DNA from 3 places in the Arthrobacter sp. KNU40 genome. Region 1 is predicted to be linked to each of the others. Evidence: riboswitches for the same ligand, from Rfam matches in the RefSeq annotation. Region 1 holds a riboswitch; each other region holds the start of a gene.

The links. Region 1 has a riboswitch for glycine ahead of gcvP (aminomethyl-transferring glycine dehydrogenase). Riboswitches for the same ligand answer to the same signal wherever they lie in the genome.
Region 2: another riboswitch for glycine. It lies ahead of gcvP (aminomethyl-transferring glycine dehydrogenase); the one in region 1 lies ahead of gcvP (aminomethyl-transferring glycine dehydrogenase).
Region 3: another riboswitch for glycine. It lies ahead of lipA (lipoyl synthase); the one in region 1 lies ahead of gcvP (aminomethyl-transferring glycine dehydrogenase).

What each region holds. Positions count from the first base shown of each region.
Region 1 is NZ_CP195850.1:5,015,696-5,022,362, forward strand. It holds gene glyA (serine hydroxymethyltransferase) at 1-483, opposite strand, end outside; gene gcvH (glycine cleavage system protein GcvH) at 480-863, opposite strand; gene gcvT (glycine cleavage system aminomethyltransferase GcvT) at 1,399-2,532, opposite strand; gene gcvP (aminomethyl-transferring glycine dehydrogenase) at 2,546-5,419, opposite strand; glycine riboswitch at 5,471-5,570, opposite strand; glycine riboswitch at 5,571-5,671, opposite strand; glycine riboswitch at 5,867-5,964, shown strand; glycine riboswitch at 5,966-6,074, shown strand; gene cycA (D-serine/D-alanine/glycine transporter) at 6,125-6,667, shown strand, end outside.
Region 2 is NZ_CP195850.1:762,004-768,670, forward strand. It holds gene ACSKT0_RS03685 (sigma-70 family RNA polymerase sigma factor) at 1-324, shown strand, start outside; gene ACSKT0_RS03690 (MFS transporter) at 332-1,873, opposite strand; gene ACSKT0_RS03695 (TetR/AcrR family transcriptional regulator) at 1,956-2,504, shown strand; glycine riboswitch at 2,752-2,849, shown strand; glycine riboswitch at 2,851-2,958, shown strand; gene gcvP (aminomethyl-transferring glycine dehydrogenase) at 3,011-5,896, shown strand; gene gcvT (glycine cleavage system aminomethyltransferase GcvT) at 5,910-6,667, shown strand, end outside.
Region 3 is NZ_CP195850.1:4,686,261-4,692,927, forward strand. It holds gene trmB (tRNA (guanosine(46)-N7)-methyltransferase TrmB) at 1-247, shown strand, start outside; gene ACSKT0_RS21795 (hypothetical protein) at 264-746, opposite strand; gene ACSKT0_RS21800 (hypothetical protein) at 848-1,813, opposite strand; glycine riboswitch at 1,947-2,045, shown strand; glycine riboswitch at 2,047-2,150, shown strand; gene lipA (lipoyl synthase) at 2,200-3,225, shown strand; gene ACSKT0_RS21810 (methylenetetrahydrofolate reductase) at 3,242-4,054, shown strand; gene ACSKT0_RS21815 (anti-sigma factor family protein) at 4,090-4,806, opposite strand; gene ACSKT0_RS21820 (sigma-70 family RNA polymerase sigma factor) at 4,803-5,303, opposite strand; gene ACSKT0_RS21825 (COG4315 family predicted lipoprotein) at 5,458-6,012, shown strand; gene ACSKT0_RS21830 (DMP19 family protein) at 6,127-6,667, opposite strand, start outside.

The DNA.
Region 1 (6,667 bases):
GACGTTGTACAGGCGGCCGGAGAAGTTGATCCGCATGCCGTGGGTCAGGTGACCGCCGTGGGCCAGGTTCAAGCCCATGATGGTGTCGCCCGGCTTGATCAGGGCGTGCATCACCGAGGCGTTCGCCTGCGCGCCGGAGTGCGGCTGCACGTTCGCGTACCCGGCACCGAAGAGGGCCTTCACCCGGTCGATCGCGAGCTGCTCGATGACGTCCACGTGCTCGCAGCCACCGTAGTAGCGCTTTCCCGGGTAGCCCTCGGCATACTTGTTCGTCAGCACCGAGCCCTGCGCCTGCATCACGGCCACCGCGGTGTGGTTCTCGGAGGCGATCATTTCCAGGCCCGACCGCTGGCGGTTCAGCTCATCGTCGATCTTCGCCGCGATCTCCGGATCCAGCACGGACAACACCGCGTCCAGGGACGGCGAAACGACCTGCTCGAACACAATGTTCTCGGTGCCCGCGGCCCCGGTCGCGGCGCTCACAGCTCGCCACCGTTCTTGGAAGCGTATTCCTCGGCGGAAAGCAGCGGACCGTCGGACTCGGCGGACACCTTGAAGAGCCAGCCCGCACCATACGGATCGTTGTTGATCAGCGCAGGATCGTCGACGACGGCGGAGTTCACTTCCGTGACCTCCCCCGTCACCGGGGAGTACAGGTCAGAGACGGACTTGGTGGACTCCACCTCGCCGCAGGTCTCCCCCGCAGTCACAGCGGAACCGACCTCGGGCAAGTCAACATACACGATGTCGCCGAGGGCATCGGTGGCCACGGCCGAGATACCGACAGACACAAGATTGCCGGCTTCGCGGGCAACCCACTCGTGCTCGTCGGAGTACTGGAGTTCAGGTGCAACTTTTGCCATGTTTTTTCCTTTGCGTTGGTCTAAGAAAACAGTTGTGGTCAGGTTACGCGGCGGGGGCCGCCATCCTCTGCGTGCTGCTCCTTCGTCGCTTTGACGCACGCTGCCGGATGCCGCTCCCCCACCGCTAGAGGCTTGTTCAGTTTTCGGGGCTCACCGTTCCGGAAAAGAACGCTGGCCCTTCGGGATTCAGTTATGGGCCCGTGGTTCCCGTGGGCCTCACCCTCGGCAGGTAGCTCATCCTCCATAAGCTAAACCGGAGGTGAGCTGAGCCGCAGGTGAGATGCAGGGCCCCATCGGGTGCCGGCATCCGGCAGCATGCGTCTAAGGGAGCGACACGTCCGCTCAGCGGGCGTCTTCGCGACCGAGCATGCAGAGGATGTCGGACCCGACGGGCTAAACGCAACCACGGTCACGCAACCCACCGGGAGCGTCACGTCCGCCCAGCGGGCGTCTTCGCGACCGAGCACGCGGAGGATTCTTCCGTCCCGCGGCTCCCAGCCACCCACCGAAGCCGACGGGCTTAAGGCGACACGGCCTACTTAACCCGCTTATAGAACGGCAGTGCGACAACCTCGAACGGTTCAGCCTTGCCGCGCAGGTCTACGTCCAGGGCCGTGCCTGGCTCGGCGTGTTCGACGTCGACATAGGCCAACGCCACGGGGTAGCCGAGGGTGGGGCTGGGCTGGCCGGAGGTGACTTCGCCGACCACTACGCCGTCCTTGAGGACCGGGTAGTGGCTGCGGCCGGCGCGGCGGCCCAGGCCCTTGAGGCCAACCAGCTTGCGGCCGCTGGTGGATCCGGCGCCCTCAGCCTTCAGGGCTTCGAGGGCGGCGCGGCCTACGAAGTCGCTTTCCTTGGCGAGCGAGACGACCGGGCCCAGGCCCGCCGAGAAGGGGTTGCCTTCGCGGGAGAGCTCGTTGCCGTAGAGCGGCATGCCGGCTTCGAGACGCAGGGAGTCACGCGAGGCCAGGCCGGCGGGGATCAGCTCGCCGTCTTGGGCAACTGCCGCGATTGCTTGCCACAGGGCGGCGGCGGCATCGTTGTCCACGAAGATTTCGAAGCCGTCCTCACCGGTGTAACCGGTGCGGGCGAGGAGCAGTTCCGTGATGCTCCCGGCAAAGGTGAAGGGCACCTCGACGGCGGCGTAGTACTTCAGCTCGGTGACCAGGGCGTGCTGTTCCGCCGGGACCAAACGCAGGAGGATTTCTTCCGCCTTGGGACCCTGGACGGCGATCAGCGAGGTCGCTGCGGAGGCGTCCTCGACGACGACGTCGAAGTTGGCAGCCCGCTGCGCCAGTGCCTCGGCAACAACCTTGGCGTTGCCGGCGTTTGGAACCACCAGGAACTTGGAATCGCCACGACGGTACGTGATGAGGTCATCGATGATGCCGCCGTCTTCCTGGCAGATCAGCGAGTACTTGGCCTTGCCAATCGACATCGCGGAGATCTTGCCCACCAGTGCGTAGTCCAGGAAAGCGGCCGCGTCCGGGCCGCTGACCCAGACTTCGCCCATGTGGGAAAGGTCGAACAGGCCTGCGGACTGGCGGACGGCGTGGTGCTCGGCCAGTTCGGAGGAGTACTTCAGGGGCATCTGCCAGCCACCGAAATCGGTGAAGGAAGCGCCGAGCTTCTTGTGCTCTTCGTAGAGCGCAGTGTAGTTCTCAGTCATCGTGAGGAGTCCTTTAGTTCTCGAAGGCTTCGATCGGAGGGCAGGAGCAGACCAGGTTGCGGTCGCCCGCGGCGCCGTCGATGCGGCCGACGGGCGGGAAGTACTTGTCCTGCTTGAGGTGGTGGACAGGGAAGACGGCCTGCTCGCGGGAGTACTCACGGTTCCAGTCCGAGGAGACGACGGCGGCCGCGGTGTGCGGTGCGTGGCGCAGCGGGCTGTTCTCCACCGTGAAGTCGCCGTTCGCGACCTGGTCGATTTCCTTGCGGATGGTGATCATGGCTTCGATGAATCGGTCGATCTCCCCGAGGTCCTCGGATTCGGTGGGCTCCACCATGAGGGTGCCCGCCACCGGGAACGCCAGGGTGGGAGCGTGGAAACCGTAGTCGATGAGGCGCTTGGCCACGTCCTCAGCAGTAACGCCGGTGCGAGCCGTCAGTTCGCGCAGGTCCAGGATGCACTCGTGGGCCACGAGCCCGCCTTCACCGGTGTAGAGAACGGGGAAGTACTCGTTGAGGCGCGAGGCGATGTAGTTCGCGGCAAGCAGCGCGGACTTGGTGGCCTCGGTCAGGCCTTCGCCGCCCATGAGCTTCACGTAGGCCCAGGAAATCGGCAGGACGCCGGCGGAGCCGTAACGCGAGGCGGAGATGGCCACGCCAGTCCCTGGCAAAGAAGCGCCGTCTTCGTGTGCTGCCTTGTTCGCATCGCCGGGCATGAAGGGTGCAAGGTGCGCCTTGGCCGCGACCGGGCCAACACCGGGTCCGCCGCCGCCGTGCGGGATGCAGAAGGTCTTGTGCAGGTTCAGGTGGGACACGTCGCCCCCGAACTTGCCCGGCTGGGCCAGGCCCACGAGCGCGTTGAGGTTGGCGCCGTCCACGTACACCTGGCCGCCGGCCGCGTGCACCGAGTCGCAGATTTCGCGGACGTCGGCGTCGTACACGCCGTGCGTGGACGGATAAGTGATCATGATGCAAGACAAAGCACGGCCGGTGGCGTCGATCTTGGCCTGCAGGTCCGCGTGGTCGATCGTGCCGTCGGCCGCGGTGGCCACCACGACCACTTTCATGCCGGCCAGCACTGCCGAGGCGGCGTTGGTGCCGTGGGCGGACGCCGGGATGAGGCAGACGTTGCGCTGGGCCTCGCCGCGGGAGTGGTGGTAGCCGCGGATGGCCAGCAGGCCCGCGAGTTCGCCCTGGGAACCGGCGTTGGGCTGGATGGAGACCTGGTCGTACCCGGTGATCTCCGTCAGGTCAGCTTCCAGATCTTCGATCAGTTCGCGCCAGCCCTCGGTCTGGGAATCCGGGGCGAAGGGGTGGATCGAGGCGAATTCCGGCCAGGAGATGGCTTCCATCTCGGCGGTGGCGTTCAGCTTCATGGTGCACGAACCCAGCGGGATCATGGTGCGGTCCAGCGCCAGGTCGCGGTCCGACAGCTTGCGGATATAGCGCAGCAGCTGGGTTTCAGAACGGTGCGTGTTGAACACCGGGTGCTGCAGGAAATCAGAACTGCGGACCACGGCCTCCGGCAACTCGAAGCCGGAAGCGGTCTTCAAGGGACCGGCGCCAAAGGCGACGGCCACTGCGGACAGCACTTCCGACGTCGTGGTTTCGTCAACGGAGACGCCCACAGTGTCGGCGTCGATGATCCGCAGATTGATGCCCCGCGCTTCGGCGGCGGCGATGACCTTCCCGGCCTTGCCGGGGACGCGGACGGTGACGGTGTCGAAGAAGCTGCGGTGCAGGACCTCAAGGCCCGCGGCCTTCAAGGACGCTGCCAGGGTGCGGGCGTGGTTGTGGGCCGTCTCGGCGATCGCCTTCAGGCCATCGGGGCCGTGGTAGACGGCGTACATCGAGGACACGATGGCCAACAGGGCCTGCGCGGTGCAGATGTTGGACGTCGCCTTCTCGCGGCGGATGTGCTGCTCGCGGGTCTGGAGGGCGAGGCGGTAGGCGGGAGTGCCGGCGTCGTCCTTGGAAACGCCCACCAAGCGGCCCGGCATCGAGCGCTCGAGGCCCTTCTGGACAGCCATGTACGCGGCGTGCGGGCCGCCGAAGAACAGCGGTACGCCAAAGCGCTGGGTGGAGCCGACGGCGATGTCGGCACCCTGCTCACCCGGAGGCGTGATCAGGGTGAGCGCGAGGAGGTCCGCCGCCACGGTGACGAGGGCGCCGCGTTCCTTGGCGGCGGCAATCACGGCGGAGTGGTCGAACACCCGGCCGGAAACGCCCGGCTGCTGCAGCACGATGCCGTTGATGTCGCCGTCGGGCAGGCCCTGGGACAGGTCAGCGATCTCCACCTCGAAGCCCAGCGCCTCGGCGCGGCCCTTCACGATGGCGATGGTCTGCGGGAGGCATTCGGCGTCGAGGACGGTCTTGCCCGCAGAGGCGGACTTGTTGGCCCTCCGCATGAGCAATACGGCCTCGGCGACGGCGGTGGCTTCGTCCAGCAGGGACGCGTTGGCCACCGGCAATGCCGTGAGGTCCTGGACCATGGTCTGGAAGTTCAGCAGGGCTTCGAGGCGGCCCTGGGAGATTTCCGGCTGGTAGGGCGTGTAGGCCGTGTACCAGGCCGGGGATTCGAGGATGTTGCGGCGGATCACCGGCGGAGTGACGGTGTCGTAATAGCCCTGGCCGATCATCTGCACGGCCGTCTTGTTCTTGGCCGCCAGCTTGCGAAGTTCAGCCAGGACTTCCACCTCGCTGAGGGCGTCGGTGCCGTGCTTGGACAGCCTAAGTGCAACATCCTGGCGGATGGAATCGGGGACAGCGACATCCACCAGGCCGTCAACGGAGTCGTAGCCGACAGCTTTGAGCATGATGCCAACATCGATTTGCCGTCGTGCGCCGATGTGTCGGTCTGCGAAAGCGGTGGGGGTTGATTGAACAGTCAAAAGGAACTCCAAGGTAGGGCCGACCGCAATGGCACGGCTTCGGTTTGGGTTCCTCCCCGCTCTGTATCGGACCTGAGAGATTCCGCAGGCTTGGTTGCCTGCTTGCACCGTCGGTGAGCCGGACCGAAGCCTGGCTGCTTTCCAGAGTTGCCTCGCCGCAGCGGTACGGGGGCCTGAGAGATTCCTGGGGAGGATTTGCTCCTACGGCGCCTGCCCGGTTGATGACTGGGAGGACTCTCCCGCCACGGTTCGAAAGGCATATTCAGATTTGGGGTGATTCGGCTCACACCATACACACAATGTCAACGCAGGGGCAACATCAGGTATCGGAAATAGCCGTCGGCAGAGGATCATCAGTCGAGGAGATCACGAAGCATAGCCGGAGTTGACATTCCTTGGTGACCTATCCCACACTGAGTCGGGCATCACCCAAACTGAATACGCTGATGATCTGCGGCGGGAGAGTCCTGCCGGTACATTCTGCAGTCGCCGTAGGAGCAAATCCTCCCCAGGAAACTCTCAGGCCCCCGTACCGCCGCGGCAAGGCAACTCTGGAAAGCAGCCCGGGAACTCCGGGCTCACCGACGGTGCAAAGCGGAACCATGCGAAAGCACGGGGCCGCGGAATCTCTCAGGTCCAATACAGAGCGGGGAGGAACCCGAATCATCGTGGCACGCTAATGCCACTTGAACGATGGAGTTCCTCATGACGATTCATCACCCGCCCGCCATAGCTAGTGAAACACCCCATCTTGATCGGCAGCTCAGCAACCGGCACATCCAGCTGATTGCGATCGGCGGCGCCATCGGCACAGGCCTCTTCATGGGTTCCGGAAAGACCATCTCCGCGGCCGGCCCGTCCGTGATCTTCGTGTACATGATCATCGGCTTCATGCTGTTCTTCGTCATGCGCGCCATGAGCGAACTGCTGCTGTCCAACCTGCACTACAAATCCTTCAGCGACTTTGCCGCAGACCTTCTGGGTCCGTGGGCAGGTTTCTTCACCGGCTGGACCTACTGGTTCTGCTGGGTGATCACCGGCATCGCGGACGTCATTGCCATTGCGGGCTACTCAAAGGAGCTCTGGCCGAGCCTCCCGCTGTGGATCCCGGGCCTGGCCACTATCGCGATCCTGCTGCTGCTGAACCTGACCACGGTGAAGGCCTTCGGCGAGACAGAATTCTGGTTCGCCCTCATCAAAATCATCGCGATTGCAGCACTGATCGTTGTAGGGCTGTTCATGATCTTC
Region 2 (6,667 bases), 900 kb from region 1:
CGCGCCGCCGTCGACGCCCTGCCGGAAAAGATGCGGTACGTCGTCGAGGAGATCTACTTCGGTGGGCGGACAGTCAAGGAACTCGCTGAGGAACTCGGTTCCACGCACGCCGCGGTCTCCCAACAGCGTGCCGAGGGCATCCGGCTCATGCGCGATGGACTTTCCGCACATTACGCGGACGATCCGGAACAATCCTTTGAGCCCCAATCGCGCATTACGGCCCGACGTCGGCACGACTACCTGTCGACCCTCGCCACCGCCACTTTGGGCGGAATTACCCGTAGTTTCAGCTCGGCAGATGCTGCCTTGAACCGAGCGGTCTAGACTCCGCCTACTTTGCGGTCGGCACGCGGCGGAGCACGACGGCGGCAAGGACTGCCGCTCCCGCCATCAGTACCAGCCCGATCGCCGCCGTGATGTGGACGCCGGATTCAAACGCCGCACGCGCGGCGGATGTCAGGGCATCGCCCATAGGCTGGGGCAGCGTTGCCGCGGTGTCCACGGCTCCGGCGAGCGTCTCCCGCGAGCGTTCGGCCGCGTGGCCGGACAATTCGCCTGGAAGCAGCAAGTGGTGTTGGTAGGACGCCGTCAGGATGGAGCCAAGGACGGCTGTGCCCAGCAATGAACCGAGCTCGTAGCCCGTTTCGGAGATCGCCGATGCAGCGCCCGCCTTGTCGGCAGGAACCGCGCCGAGGATCAGGTCGTTGGAGATGGTCTCCGCCGAGCCAACCCCGATGGCCAGCAGTAGGAGTGCCGTCAAAAGGTACCCCGGACCCTGGCTGTGGTTGCCCAGGGCGGCCACGAGGTATCCAACTGCGCTCAGCGCCAAGCCCGATGCCACCACCAGGCCCGGGCGGATCCGCTTGACCAGCGGAACCACCACCAGGCCCGCCACGATGGTGGCCAGCAGCGCCGGAACCATCGAGATCCCCGCCTGCATGGGGGATTGGCCTTCCACGAGCTGCAAATGCTGCGCGAAGAAGTAAATGAAGCCGGTCATTGAGAACAGGGACAAGACGTTGGCCGTGATGGCCGTGCTGAAGACCTTGTTCCGGAAAAGCCGTACGTCCAACATGGGCGATGCCAAAGAGCCCTGCCTCCGGACGAAGACGATTCCCATGGCCAGGCCGAACGCCATGAAGGCCGCGGGTCCAGGGCCAAAACCGTGTACGGCGGCCTCTTTGATGCCATAAACCACGGGGGCCATGGTCAGGATGGACAGCACAACGCTGGGAACGTCCGGCTTGCCCGGGTTGCGATCCTTGGACTCGGGAATGAGGGAGGGGCCAAAGGCGAGCAGGGGCAGCAACAATGGCACCGCAACCAGGAACACGGCACCCCACCAGAAGTGCTCCACGAGCCAACCGCCGAAGATCGGCCCGAGGGCTGCGCCGCCGGAGAATCCTGCGGCCCACACTGCCACGGCGAGCCGGCGGCGGTTCGGGTCCGGGAAGATGTTGCGGATCAAGGACAGCGTGGACGGCATGAGCATGGCTCCGAAGATGCCCATACTGGCGCGTCCGGCGATGAGCCATTCAGCCGACGGCGCGAAGGCGGTGGCCGCGGAAACGGCGGCGAAGCCCGTGCTGCCGATCAACAGCAAGCGGCGACGGCCGATCCGGTCTCCCAGGTTTCCCATGGACACCAATAGGGCTGCAAGCACCAGCGGGTAGGCGTCGACGACCCACAGCAGCTGCACGCCCCCTACTTCCAAGGACCGGGCGATTTGCGGCAGGGCGAATGTCAGCGCCGTATTGTCCACAGCCACCAGCAGCACGGGGAACATCAGGAGTGCCAGGGCAGCCCAATCGCGCCACGGGGCGGATTGGATCGAAGGGGTGCGGGGGTGCTGGGTTGTGGACGGCGTGAACATGGAGATAACTGTACCGTCTGGACGGTATAGTTTCAATCTGACTCATCGAACTGCCGCATCGAACTAAGGGATGATGGACACCATGCCGCGAAAACCTATTGCCCGGGACGCTGTCCTGGATGCCTTTGAAGCCCTCCTGATCGAGGTGGGGGAGCGGGCTGCGACCCTGGACGCCGTCGCCAAGCGCGCAGGCGTCTCCAAGGGCGGCCTGCTCTACCATTTCCCCAACAAGGAAGCCATGATCAGCTCCTTGCTCGAACGCATGGACGGGCTGGCTGCTCTGGATATCGAGGCAATGAAGGCAGCCCCCGAAGGTGCGGCCGCGTTCTTCATCAAGTCTTCCCTGTGGGCGGATACTCCGTTGGACCGGGTGTTCGTGGCCGCCACGCGGCTCGCGGAAGTAGCCCATGAAGAAACCCGCAGGCGTTTCGCCGGGATCCAGCAACAATGGCTCGATGTGCTCGCCGAGGAAGTGGGGCCCGAGATGGCCAAAGCGGTCCGGTACATGGGCGATGGACTTTACTTCAACGCAATGCTTGAAGGCGGCGCCGGTGATACGGAAGTCAAGGCCAGCGCGAGGAGCGCCGACGTCGGTGCGCTGCTGGCCGCCGTCGAACGCCTCCGTGACTGAGGGTGCGGCCCAACTGTCCCCACCGCCACCCTCGCCTCGCAAGCTCGGCCAGGGAACCCTGGCGGCGTGGGCCCCCGCAGTTGTTGTCGTTTAGAGGCTCCAAAACGACATCTAGTGCGAGTTAGTTGGGGAAGTCGGGCGGGGGCGGTGACCACATTTGCGGACGCGGGCAGTCCGTAGGACAATTGGGAGTTGTGGCAGCCGTCACCGGCAACCACGATCTCATTCACATAACTGAATACGCCTTTGATCTGCGGCGGGAGAGTCCTGCAGGCATGTGATGCAGGCGCCGTAGGAGCAAATCCTCCCCAGGAATCTCTCAGGCCCACGCACCGCCGCGGCAAGGCAACTCTGGAAAGCAGCGCGCTGACGCGCGCTCACCGACGGTGCAAGCGGAACAGTGCCACAAGCACGGTTTCGCGGAAACTCTCAGGTCCAATACAGAGCGGGGAGGAACCCGATTAGCTGTGGCGCACCCTGCGCCGCCTTATTTATGGAGTTCCTTCGTGACGGTTAGTTCAACCTCCACTACGTTCGTTGACCGGCATATCGGCACCCGCCGCCAAGCCGACATTGACATCATGCTCAAGTCTGTTGGCTACGACAGTGTCGATTCGCTCGTAGACACCGCGGTTCCCAATGACATCCGCCAGGACGTCGCGCTGACGCTCCAGAACGCCCTCAGCGAGGTGGAAGTCCTGGCTGAACTTCGCAAGCTGGCGGCCAAGAACAAGACGGCCGTGCAGATGATCGGCCAGGGCTACTACGACACCGTCACTCCGCCGGTGATCCGCCGCAACATCCTCGAATCCCCGGCCTGGTACACGGCCTACACGCCGTACCAGCCGGAAATTTCCCAGGGCCGCCTCGAAGCCCTGCTGAACTTCCAGACCATGGTCCAGGACCTCGTGGGCCTGCCTATCGCCAACGCCTCACTGCTGGATGAAGCCACCGCGGTTGCCGAAGCAGTCCTCATGATGCGCCGCGCCAACAAGAACAAGACGGCCCATGACGGCAAGACCGTCCTCGACGCCGACTGTCTCCCGCAGACCATCGCCATCGTGAAGGGCCGCGCCGAGGCGCTCGGCTTTGAGGTGGAGATCGCGGACCTGTCCCAGGGCCTGCCCGACGGCGACATCAACGGCATCGTGCTGCAGCAGCCGGGCGTTTCCGGCCGGGTGTTCGACCACTCCGCCGTGATTGCCGCCGCCAAGGAACGCGGCGCCCTCGTCACCGTCGCCGCGGACCTCCTCGCCCTCACCCTGATCACGCCTCCGGGTGAGCAGGGTGCCGACATCGCCGTCGGCTCCACCCAGCGCTTTGGCGTTCCGCTGTTCTTTGGCGGCCCGCACGCCGCGTACATGGCTGTCCAGAAGGGCCTCGAGCGCTCGATGCCGGGCCGCTTGGTGGGCGTTTCCAAGGACGACGCCGGCACTCCCGCCTACCGCCTCGCCCTGCAGACCCGCGAGCAGCACATCCGCCGCGAGAAGGCGACGTCCAACATCTGCACCGCGCAGGCCCTGTTGGCCATCGTGTCCTCGATGTACGCCGTGTACCACGGCCCCGATGGCCTGAAGGCGATCGCCGAGACGGCCCACAACCACGCCCGCACCCTGGCAGCGTCCTTGAAGGCCGCGGGCCTTGAGGTCCTGCACCGCAGCTTCTTCGACACCGTCACCGTCCGCGTCCCCGGCAAGGCCGGGAAGGTCATCGCCGCCGCCGAGGCCAAGGGCATCAACCTGCGCGGCATCGACGCGGACACTGTCGGCGTCTCCGTCGATGAGACCACAACAAAGGAAATCGTCGGCGGCGTCCTTGATGCTTTTGGTGTCGTCGCCGCCTTCGGCGCGACGGTGTCCGGTGACGGCGAGGGCTTCGCGCTGGAGGCCGCTGTCGAGCGAACTTCGGACTACCTGCAGCACCCGGTGTTCAACACGCACCGTTCTGAAACCCAGCTGCTGCGCTATATCCGCAAGCTGTCGGACCGCGACCTGGCGCTGGACCGCACCATGATCCCGCTGGGTTCGTGCACCATGAAGCTGAACGCCACCGCCGAGATGGAAGCCATCTCCTGGCCGGAATTCGCCTCGATCCACCCCTTCGCCCCGGATTCCCAGACCGAGGGCTGGCGCGAACTGATCGAAGATCTGGAAGCTGACCTGACGGAGATCACCGGGTACGACCAGGTCTCCATCCAGCCCAACGCCGGTTCCCAGGGCGAACTCGCGGGCCTGCTGGCCATCCGCGGCTACCACCACTCCCGCGGCGAGGCCCAGCGCAACGTCTGCCTCATCCCGGCGTCCGCCCACGGCACCAACGCCGCCTCGGCAGTGCTGGCCGGCATGAAAGTGGTCGTGGTGGCCACCGCGGCCGACGGCACGATCGACCACGCGGACCTGCAGGCCAAGATCGACGCCACCGGCCGTGCTTTGTCTTGCATCATGATCACTTATCCGTCCACGCACGGCGTGTACGACGCCGACGTCCGCGAAATCTGCGACTCGGTGCACGCGGCCGGCGGCCAGGTGTACGTGGACGGCGCCAACCTCAACGCGCTCGTGGGCCTGGCCCAGCCGGGCAAGTTCGGGGGCGACGTGTCCCACCTGAACCTGCACAAGACCTTCTGCATCCCGCACGGCGGCGGCGGACCCGGTGTTGGCCCGGTCGCGGCCAAGGCGCACCTTGCACCCTTCATGCCCGGCGATGCGAACAAGGCAGCACACGAAGACGGCGCTTCTTTGCCAGGGACTGGCGTGGCCATCTCCGCCTCGCGTTACGGCTCCGCCGGCGTCCTGCCGATTTCCTGGGCCTACGTGAAGCTCATGGGCGGCGAAGGCCTGACCGAGGCCACCAAGTCCGCGCTGCTTGCCGCGAACTACATCGCCTCGCGCCTCAACGAGTACTTCCCCGTTCTCTACACCGGTGAAGGCGGGCTCGTGGCCCACGAGTGCATCCTGGACCTGCGCGAACTGACGGCTCGCACCGGCGTTACTGCTGAGGACGTGGCCAAGCGCCTCATCGACTACGGTTTCCACGCTCCCACCCTGGCGTTCCCGGTGGCGGGCACCCTCATGGTGGAGCCCACCGAATCCGAGGACCTCGGGGAGATCGACCGATTCATCGAAGCCATGATCACCATCCGCAAGGAAATCGACCAGGTCGCGAACGGCGACTTCACGGTGGAGAACAGCCCGCTGCGCCACGCACCGCACACCGCGGCCGCCGTCGTCTCCTCGGACTGGAACCGTGAGTACTCCCGCGAGCAGGCCGTCTTCCCTGTCCACCACCTCAAGCAGGACAAGTACTTCCCGCCCGTCGGCCGCATCGACGGCGCCGCGGGCGACCGCAACCTGGTCTGCTCCTGCCCTCCGATCGAAGCCTTCGAGAACTAAAGGACTCCTCACGATGACTGAGAACTACACTGCGCTCTACGAAGAGCACAAGAAGCTCGGCGCTTCCTTCACCGATTTCGGTGGCTGGCAGATGCCCCTGAAGTACTCCTCCGAACTGGCCGAGCACCACGCCGTCCGCCAGTCCGCAGGCCTGTTCGACCTTTCCCACATGGGCGAAGTCTGGGTCAGCGGCCCGGACGCGGCCGCTTTCCTGGACTACGCACTGGTGGGCAAGATCTCCGCGATGTCGATTGGCAAGGCCAAGTACTCGCTGATCTGCCAGGAAGACGGCGGCATCATCGATGACCTCATCACGTACCGTCGTGGCGATTCCAAGTTCCTGGTGGTTCCAAACGCCGGCAACGCCAAGGTTGTTGCCGAGGCACTGGCGCAGCGGGCTGCCAACTTCGACGTCGTCGTCGAGGACGCCTCCGCAGCGACCTCGCTGATCGCCGTCCAGGGTCCCAAGGCGGAAGAAATCCTCCTGCGTTTGGTCCCGGCGGAACAGCACGCCCTGGTCACCGAGCTGAAGTACTACGCCGCCGTCGAGGTGCCCTTCACCTTTGCCGGGAGCATCACGGAACTGCTCCTCGCCCGCACCGGTTACACCGGTGAGGACGGCTTCGAAATCTTCGTGGACAACGATGCCGCCGCCGCCCTGTGGCAAGCAATCGCGGCAGTTGCCCAAGACGGCGAGCTGATCCCCGCCGGCCTGGCCTCGCGTGACTCCCTGCGTCTCGAAGCCGGCATGCCGCTCTACGGCAACGAGCT
Region 3 (6,667 bases), 330 kb from region 1:
CGAGCGGACCGGCGCAGACAGCCCCCTCACCCAAGTGTGGGAATCCGGCGTCGAATCCATGGTGGGCGGGGCCCCCGTCAAGGAAGGCCGCGCACCGGTCAGCACCGAGCACACCGGCCCCAACGAGGGAGTGGATCACATGGGCGGATGGGCTCCGCGCTTCGATGGCCGCATCCGCACGAGTTTCGAAAACAAGGCCCACGAGGCCGGACGCATGATCTTCGACCTTAGCTATCGCAGGATCTAACCAGGGGTGGAAGCGGTTATTTCGGGAAGAGCTCCGCGTTGATCGAGGCGGACGCCACGATCCCCTCGAGTGTTGCCTGTGCCGTATTCCAGCTCGACGAAGGCGCCTCCAGCGTCATCAAATAGGCCTCGTGGGGAGCAACCGTGATTGCCATGATCTCGACGGTTTCGCCGTCGCTGGGGGTGGCCGCCGTCATGAAACGCAGCACCGGGACCTGTTCGTACGGGCCGAAGGTCTGCTGGGTGGCCGTCGGCGCGAACAGCGCGCCCGTGTCGAGGTTGGCGATCAGCTTGTCGGCCGTGGGCGCCGCCGTGTTCGGCACCGCGGTCAGCCTCGGCCCGGCCGGGGTCTGGGCAGTCAGGTCCGCTTCCGTCCCGGCCAGCACGATCCCGCCGAGGGTGGGCAGTACCCGGTTCGCCCACCCCGCCGGCGGGGTCAGGGTGAGCCCTGCGCTTTGCGGCGGCCCTGATCTCGTTACCTGGGAAGAGGGAGGCATCACCTGAGAAGAATTGGGGGAACTAGGCCGGGGCCCCTGGCAGGCCGCGAGGGCCACTGACGTTGCTGTGAAAGCGACGAGGACGACGAGGATCCGGCACGGAGTCACGACGCCGCCCCCTTGGTGACCGCGAAGTCCCGTCCCAGGAGGTAGAGCAGCAGGCGACGGCCCGCCAACAGCGCTGATGCACGTGCAGCAGCATCCGGACCGGTAACCCCGTTGTAAGCCATGCGCAGGATGATGGGCATGCATGCCCGGACGCCCGGGAACCTGGGCCTCCCATCCGAGCCGTCCGACGACGCCAGCAGACCGGCTTGGAAGACCAGGGCATTGGCGACGTCGTCGTTCTTCGAGAAGAGCCCCCTGAAGGCGCCTTCAATCGCTTGGGCGCCGCTGGTATTCAGACCTTCCGTAGCGGGCACGCTAGTGTGCCCGGTGCTCTCCAGGGCTTGGAGGATGGCCGCTTCCGCCGCGGCCTCATTCGAGTTGGTCGAGGCGGGCGAGCTGGTCGACGTGGGCGAGCCGGTTGGCGTCGCCGCGCTGGTGGGCGTCACCGAGCCGGTGGGCGTCGCGGTGGCTCCGGCACAGGCCTTGGTCGGGCCACCGGTAGCGGTCCATGTGGCGTGGCTGGAGGGATTGGCAACGTCGTGGGTCGTCCCGGTCAGCGTCCCGGCCGAGATGGTGGCCTCGTACTCGCCTTCGAGGGTGGAGCCGTTGGCGCGCTGGGCGTTCCACACCACGATCACGTCGACGTGGTCGCCGGTAACGTTTCCGGTGAAGGTCCCGCTGAGGCTGGTGTCGCCGGCAGTGCCGCTCACCTGGTTGCCGTTCTGTTGGAAGGTGAACGTTAAGGTCCGGGAGCCGCCCTGGACCGTCGTCCAAGTACCGCTGATGTCCCAGCAGGGCGTGGCCGCAAGAACCGGGGAAGCGGTACTGATGCCGCAAAACAAGACTGCCAGCACCGACAGGGCGGCGAGGACCTTCGGTGCGGCTCGACCCGAATTGTGCATCGAAATGCGGAGGGGAGCTGTTGAGGTTCCTGCCATGGCGTCGACCTTTTCGACGGTCATCCGGCAAGGATGTCGGATTCCTTGGCGCCAAGGTACATCAGCCAACGTCAGGAATCAATGACTCAGCTCTTTGCGTGCCGCACAGGCACCGGATACCATGTGAGACGTGTCACCGAAAGGTGGCACGCGCTTATGATCTGCGGCGGGAGAGCCCTGCCGGTACGTTTCAGCAGGCGCCGTAGGAGCAAATCCTCCCCAGGAATCTCTCAGGCCCATGTACCGCCGCGGCAAGGCAACTCTGGAAAGCAGCCCGGGCAACCGGACTCACCGACGGTGCAAGCGTCCAGCCGCGAGGCGGCAACGCGGAAACTCTCAGGTCCAATACAGAGCGGGGAGGAACCGAATCATCGTGGTGCGTCCGCGCCACCTGAATTATGGAGTTCCTCATGACCCTGGCACCTGAAGGCCGTAAGCTGCTGCGCGTTGAACAGCGCAACAAAGCCGTCCCGGTCGAACGCAAACCCGAGTGGATCAAGGCCAAGGTCCAGATGGGCCCGGAATTCGTGGGCCTGAAGAACCTCGTGAAAAAAGAAGGCCTGCACACCGTCTGCGAGGAAGCCGGCTGCCCGAACATCTTCGAGTGCTGGGAAGACAAGGAAGCGACCTTCCTGATCGGCGGCTCCGAATGCACCCGCCGCTGCGACTTCTGCCAGATCGACACCGGCAAACCCTCCCCCGTGGACATGTTCGAACCCACCAAGGTCGCCCGCTCCGTCCAGGCCATGGCCCTGCGCTACGCCACCGTCACCGGCGTCGCCCGCGACGACCTGGAAGACGAAGGCGTCTGGCTCTACGCCGAAACCGTCCGCAAGATCCACGAACTGAACCCCGGCACCGGCGTCGAACTGCTCATCCCCGACTTCTCCGGCAAACCCGAACACATCCAAGCGATCTGCGACTCCGCCCCCGAGGTCTTCGCGCACAACGTCGAAACCGTGCCCCGGATCTTCAAACGCATCCGCCCCGCGTTCCGCTACGACCGCTCCCTGGACGTCATCACCCAGGGCCGGGCCGCCGGCATGGTCACCAAATCCAACCTGATCCTGGGCATGGGCGAAACCCGCGAAGAGATCTCCGAAGTCATGACCGACCTGCACGCCGCAGGGTGCGACCTGATCACCATCACCCAGTACCTGCGCCCCTCCGAACGGCACCTGCCCGTGGACCGCTGGGTCAAACCCCAGGAATTCGTCGACCTCGCCACCGAAGCCGAGGAAATCGGCTTCCTCGGCGTCATGTCCGGCCCCCTGGTCCGCTCCTCCTACCGCGCCGGACGCCTCTGGGCCACCGCGATGCGCAAGAAAGGCCGCGAAATCCCTGCCCACCTCGCCCACATCGCCGAAGGCATCCAGGACTCCGGCACCACCCGCCAGGAAGCCCGCACCCTCCTCGCACACCACGCGACGGCCTGATCGGCAAGGAGCCAGCATGTTCCCCACCCGGATTGAAATCATTCCCTCAGACGGAATCGTTGAGAAAGTCCAGGCCGCAGTGCCGCTTTCCACAACGCTCACAGTCACCTGCTTGCCCCATCACGGCATCGCGCGGACCATGGAGGCTTCCGTCAAGCTCAGCCTCCTGGGCTACAACGTGATTCCGCACGTCTCGGCGCGCGGGCTGGAGCACAGGGCGCAGCTTTCCGGCATCCTCCGGGACTGCGGGGCCGTCGGGATCACGGAGGTCTTCGCCATCGGTGGAGACGGACCTCTTGGTGCCGGCCCCTACCGATCGAGCCTTCCCCTCTTGGCGGACATCGCCGAGTACACCGGTGGCACCATCACAGCGGGCATCGCCGGTTACCCCGAGGGGCATCCTTCCGTGAGCGGGCTGGACTTGCTGGACGCACTGTTGGCCAAACAACACCTGGCGACGCACGTTGTCACGCAGATGTGCTTCTCCACCCCGACGATCCTCGACTACTCAGCACTCCTGCGCCGGGAAGGCGTCGAGCTTCCCGTATGGGCTGGGATTGCCGGGGCAGTTCCCCGGACCAAACTGCTGGCCCTGGCAACCCAGATCGGCGTCGGGACATCCCTGAAGTTCCTCAGCAATAAAGGAACCCTCGCCCGCAAGCTTCTCGGCGGAGACAAGTACTCACCGCAAGGCCTGGTTTCCGAACTCACTGCGCACCCGGACGGCGTCGCGGGAATACATCTCTACAGTTTCAACCGACTGGACATGCCCACCTGGGAGCGAAACGACCTGCCCGATCCTGAAGCCAGCGAACCTGCGTCCGCCTGACCGCTCACCGCTGACCACCTAGGTCCTGGGGACCCCTAGCTCCCCGGGACCGAAATCACGGCGACGGTCTTCTGGTTGTCATCGCGCAGTTCCACGCCCGAAATCCCGGCAAGCTGGACCGGCGTCGCGCCCGTGACCTTGATGTGGCCGCTGGACGTCGCGGTCCAACCGCAGGCCATTTCTTCCGTGCCGTCGCGACCCTTGACCCACAGGTACATCGTGCCTTGCGGCGGCATGCTGCGGCCTTCCAGTTGCAGCTCGGTTCCCCACGCCTTCCTGACGAGCCCCACAGTGAGCTGCAGGCCGTTGTCCGTCTGCACCGAGTAGCTGGCGTCAGGTTTAGGTGGCTGGTTCAACACCGGCCCGGCCAGTATGCCCAAGCCAAGGCAAGCGGCGGCCACGGCACCCACCAGAGCCGCCCACCGGCGTCGCGATTTCCGTCGCCGTGCTGCCATTTTCAAGAGAATCGGCTGCGGGAGCCTTTCCGAAAAAGCCCCCATTAGTGAGCGAGCGTCGGAAGCAGCGGGCGGAACTGCAGCGGAGGGCTCGACGGCGGGCCGCCCGGCGGCGAGCGCGACGGCGTCGGGCACGGGGACGGCGTCGAGGAGGGCCGGAAGGCTCTCCAGCTCCCCCAGCTCGAGCCGGCAATCAGCGCAGCGTGCCAAGTGCTCCTCGAAAACCCGGGCCTCGGCAGGTTCGAGGCCGCCGAGCAAGTAGGCGCCCAGCAATTGGTGAAGTCCGGTTTCGTTCACCGCTGCACCCCCATTTCATCGAGAATCGTGCGAAGCGCCCTGACGGCGTAGAAGGCCCGGGATTTCACCGTGCCGCTGGGGATGTTGAGCCTCAGCGCGGCCTCGTTCACCGTGAAACGTTCGTAATGCAGGGCTACCAGAACCTCCCGGTGTTCGGTGCTGAGCCGCAGGAGCGCCTCCTCCATGAGGACCCGGTTGAGGAGCTCGTCCACCCGCTCGGTGGCCTCCTCCGGGTCCGCCATGTCGCGTTCGGCAGCCTCTGCCGGGCGCCGCTGGGCCTTGCGGTAGTTGTCGATGATGACATTGCGGGCAGTGCGGAACAAATAGCTGCGCAGGCTGCCGGTGATCTGCGGGGCGTGTTGCCACACGCGAAGGATGGTTTCCTGCACCACGTCCTCAGCCAAGTGCGCATCCGGCGTGCAGCTCAGAACGAAGCGGCGCAGCGCTGTGCCGTGGTCGCGATAAATCGCGGCCACCACATCCTCGTCGAGCGGCATCGGCGCCTCCTTGGTGCTCGGCTTCCCCTTCTCCTGCGATACGACGTGCCCGCCACGAAAAAGGTTCAAGCCCCCTGAACCATTCTTCACCTGGCGGCGTCGTACGGGTTAGCTTCCGGCACGTCCACGGCCGGTGCAAGCGAAGGAGCAAACCATGAAGAAGCAACTCGGCACCGGGCTCGGCATTCTTGCTCTGGCCATCGCCCTCACTGGCTGTGGAGGAAGCCCCGGCTCGTCTTCCACGTCCTCGAGCGCCACCAGCCCCAGTTCCGCGGCGTCGGCGAGTTCAAGCGCTCCGGCGTCGAGCACTCCTGCTGGAGCGGCGGAACTGAAGACGGCGTCGTCGAGCGTCGGCGAGAGAGTGGTTGCTGCGAACGGCAAGAGCGTCTACTTCTTCGCGAAGGACGTCAAGGGTTCCGGCAAGAGCGCTTGCACCGGCGGCTGCGCCACCAGCTGGCCCGCCGTGACAACGACGTCGAAGACGCCGGCGGTTGACGGGGTGGGCGGAACCATCGGCACCATCCCCACGGCAGACGGCAAGATGCAGATCACCATCAACGGGATGCCTATCTACTTCTTCTCCAAGGATGAAGACTCCAGTGACACCTACGGCCAAGGCGTGGGTGGCGTGTGGTTCCTGGTCAGCCCATCCGGTTCCATGCTCACCCCGAGCAGCAGCACCCCAAGCGGCAGCAGCATGGGCTACTAAAACCCTCGCTCACTTTTGCACCCCAAAAGGCAAACGCTCGCTCAGATCTTTCCGGACCGGCCGGAAGATCTGAGCGAGCGTTTGTCGAAAAGGCCTCAAAGGTGAGCGGGCGTTTTAGGCGTCTTCGAACTCTTCAGCGTCCTCGAACTCGACGGCCGCGATGATTTCCTTCGTCTCAGGGTGGATCATGAAGGCTTCGTCGTCCTCTTCGATCATGATGTAGTTGCCGTGGTCCGTGGTGAAGTGCCAGGCGAGGATAGTCTCGCCGTCGTGCTCGTAGTTGGGATCGCCCATGGTGATCTTCTCCAGCTGGTAGCCGGCAACGTCGCACAGTTCACGGATGATGAGCTCGAATTCAGGGGCGTTCTCAAGTTCCGCTTCGGCTGCCTCGGCCTGGCGCTCTTCGAGGTTCGGGATGAGTGCTACACGCTCGGCGATGTGAGCCTTCAGCTGCTCCTCGTCCAGGTAGAGCACGCCGTCCTGGCTGCGGAGCCACGCTGCGTTGAGTTCGATGATGTCCTCGGTCTCCAGGAGGGATTCGAATTCGCCGTCGAGGGCTTCGAGTTCAGCAACGGCTTCCGGTGCCACTTCGGACTCGTCAAGGTCGCCGTCCAGGTAGGCCTCGGCGTCTTCCTCGGACAGGGCGTCGAAAGCT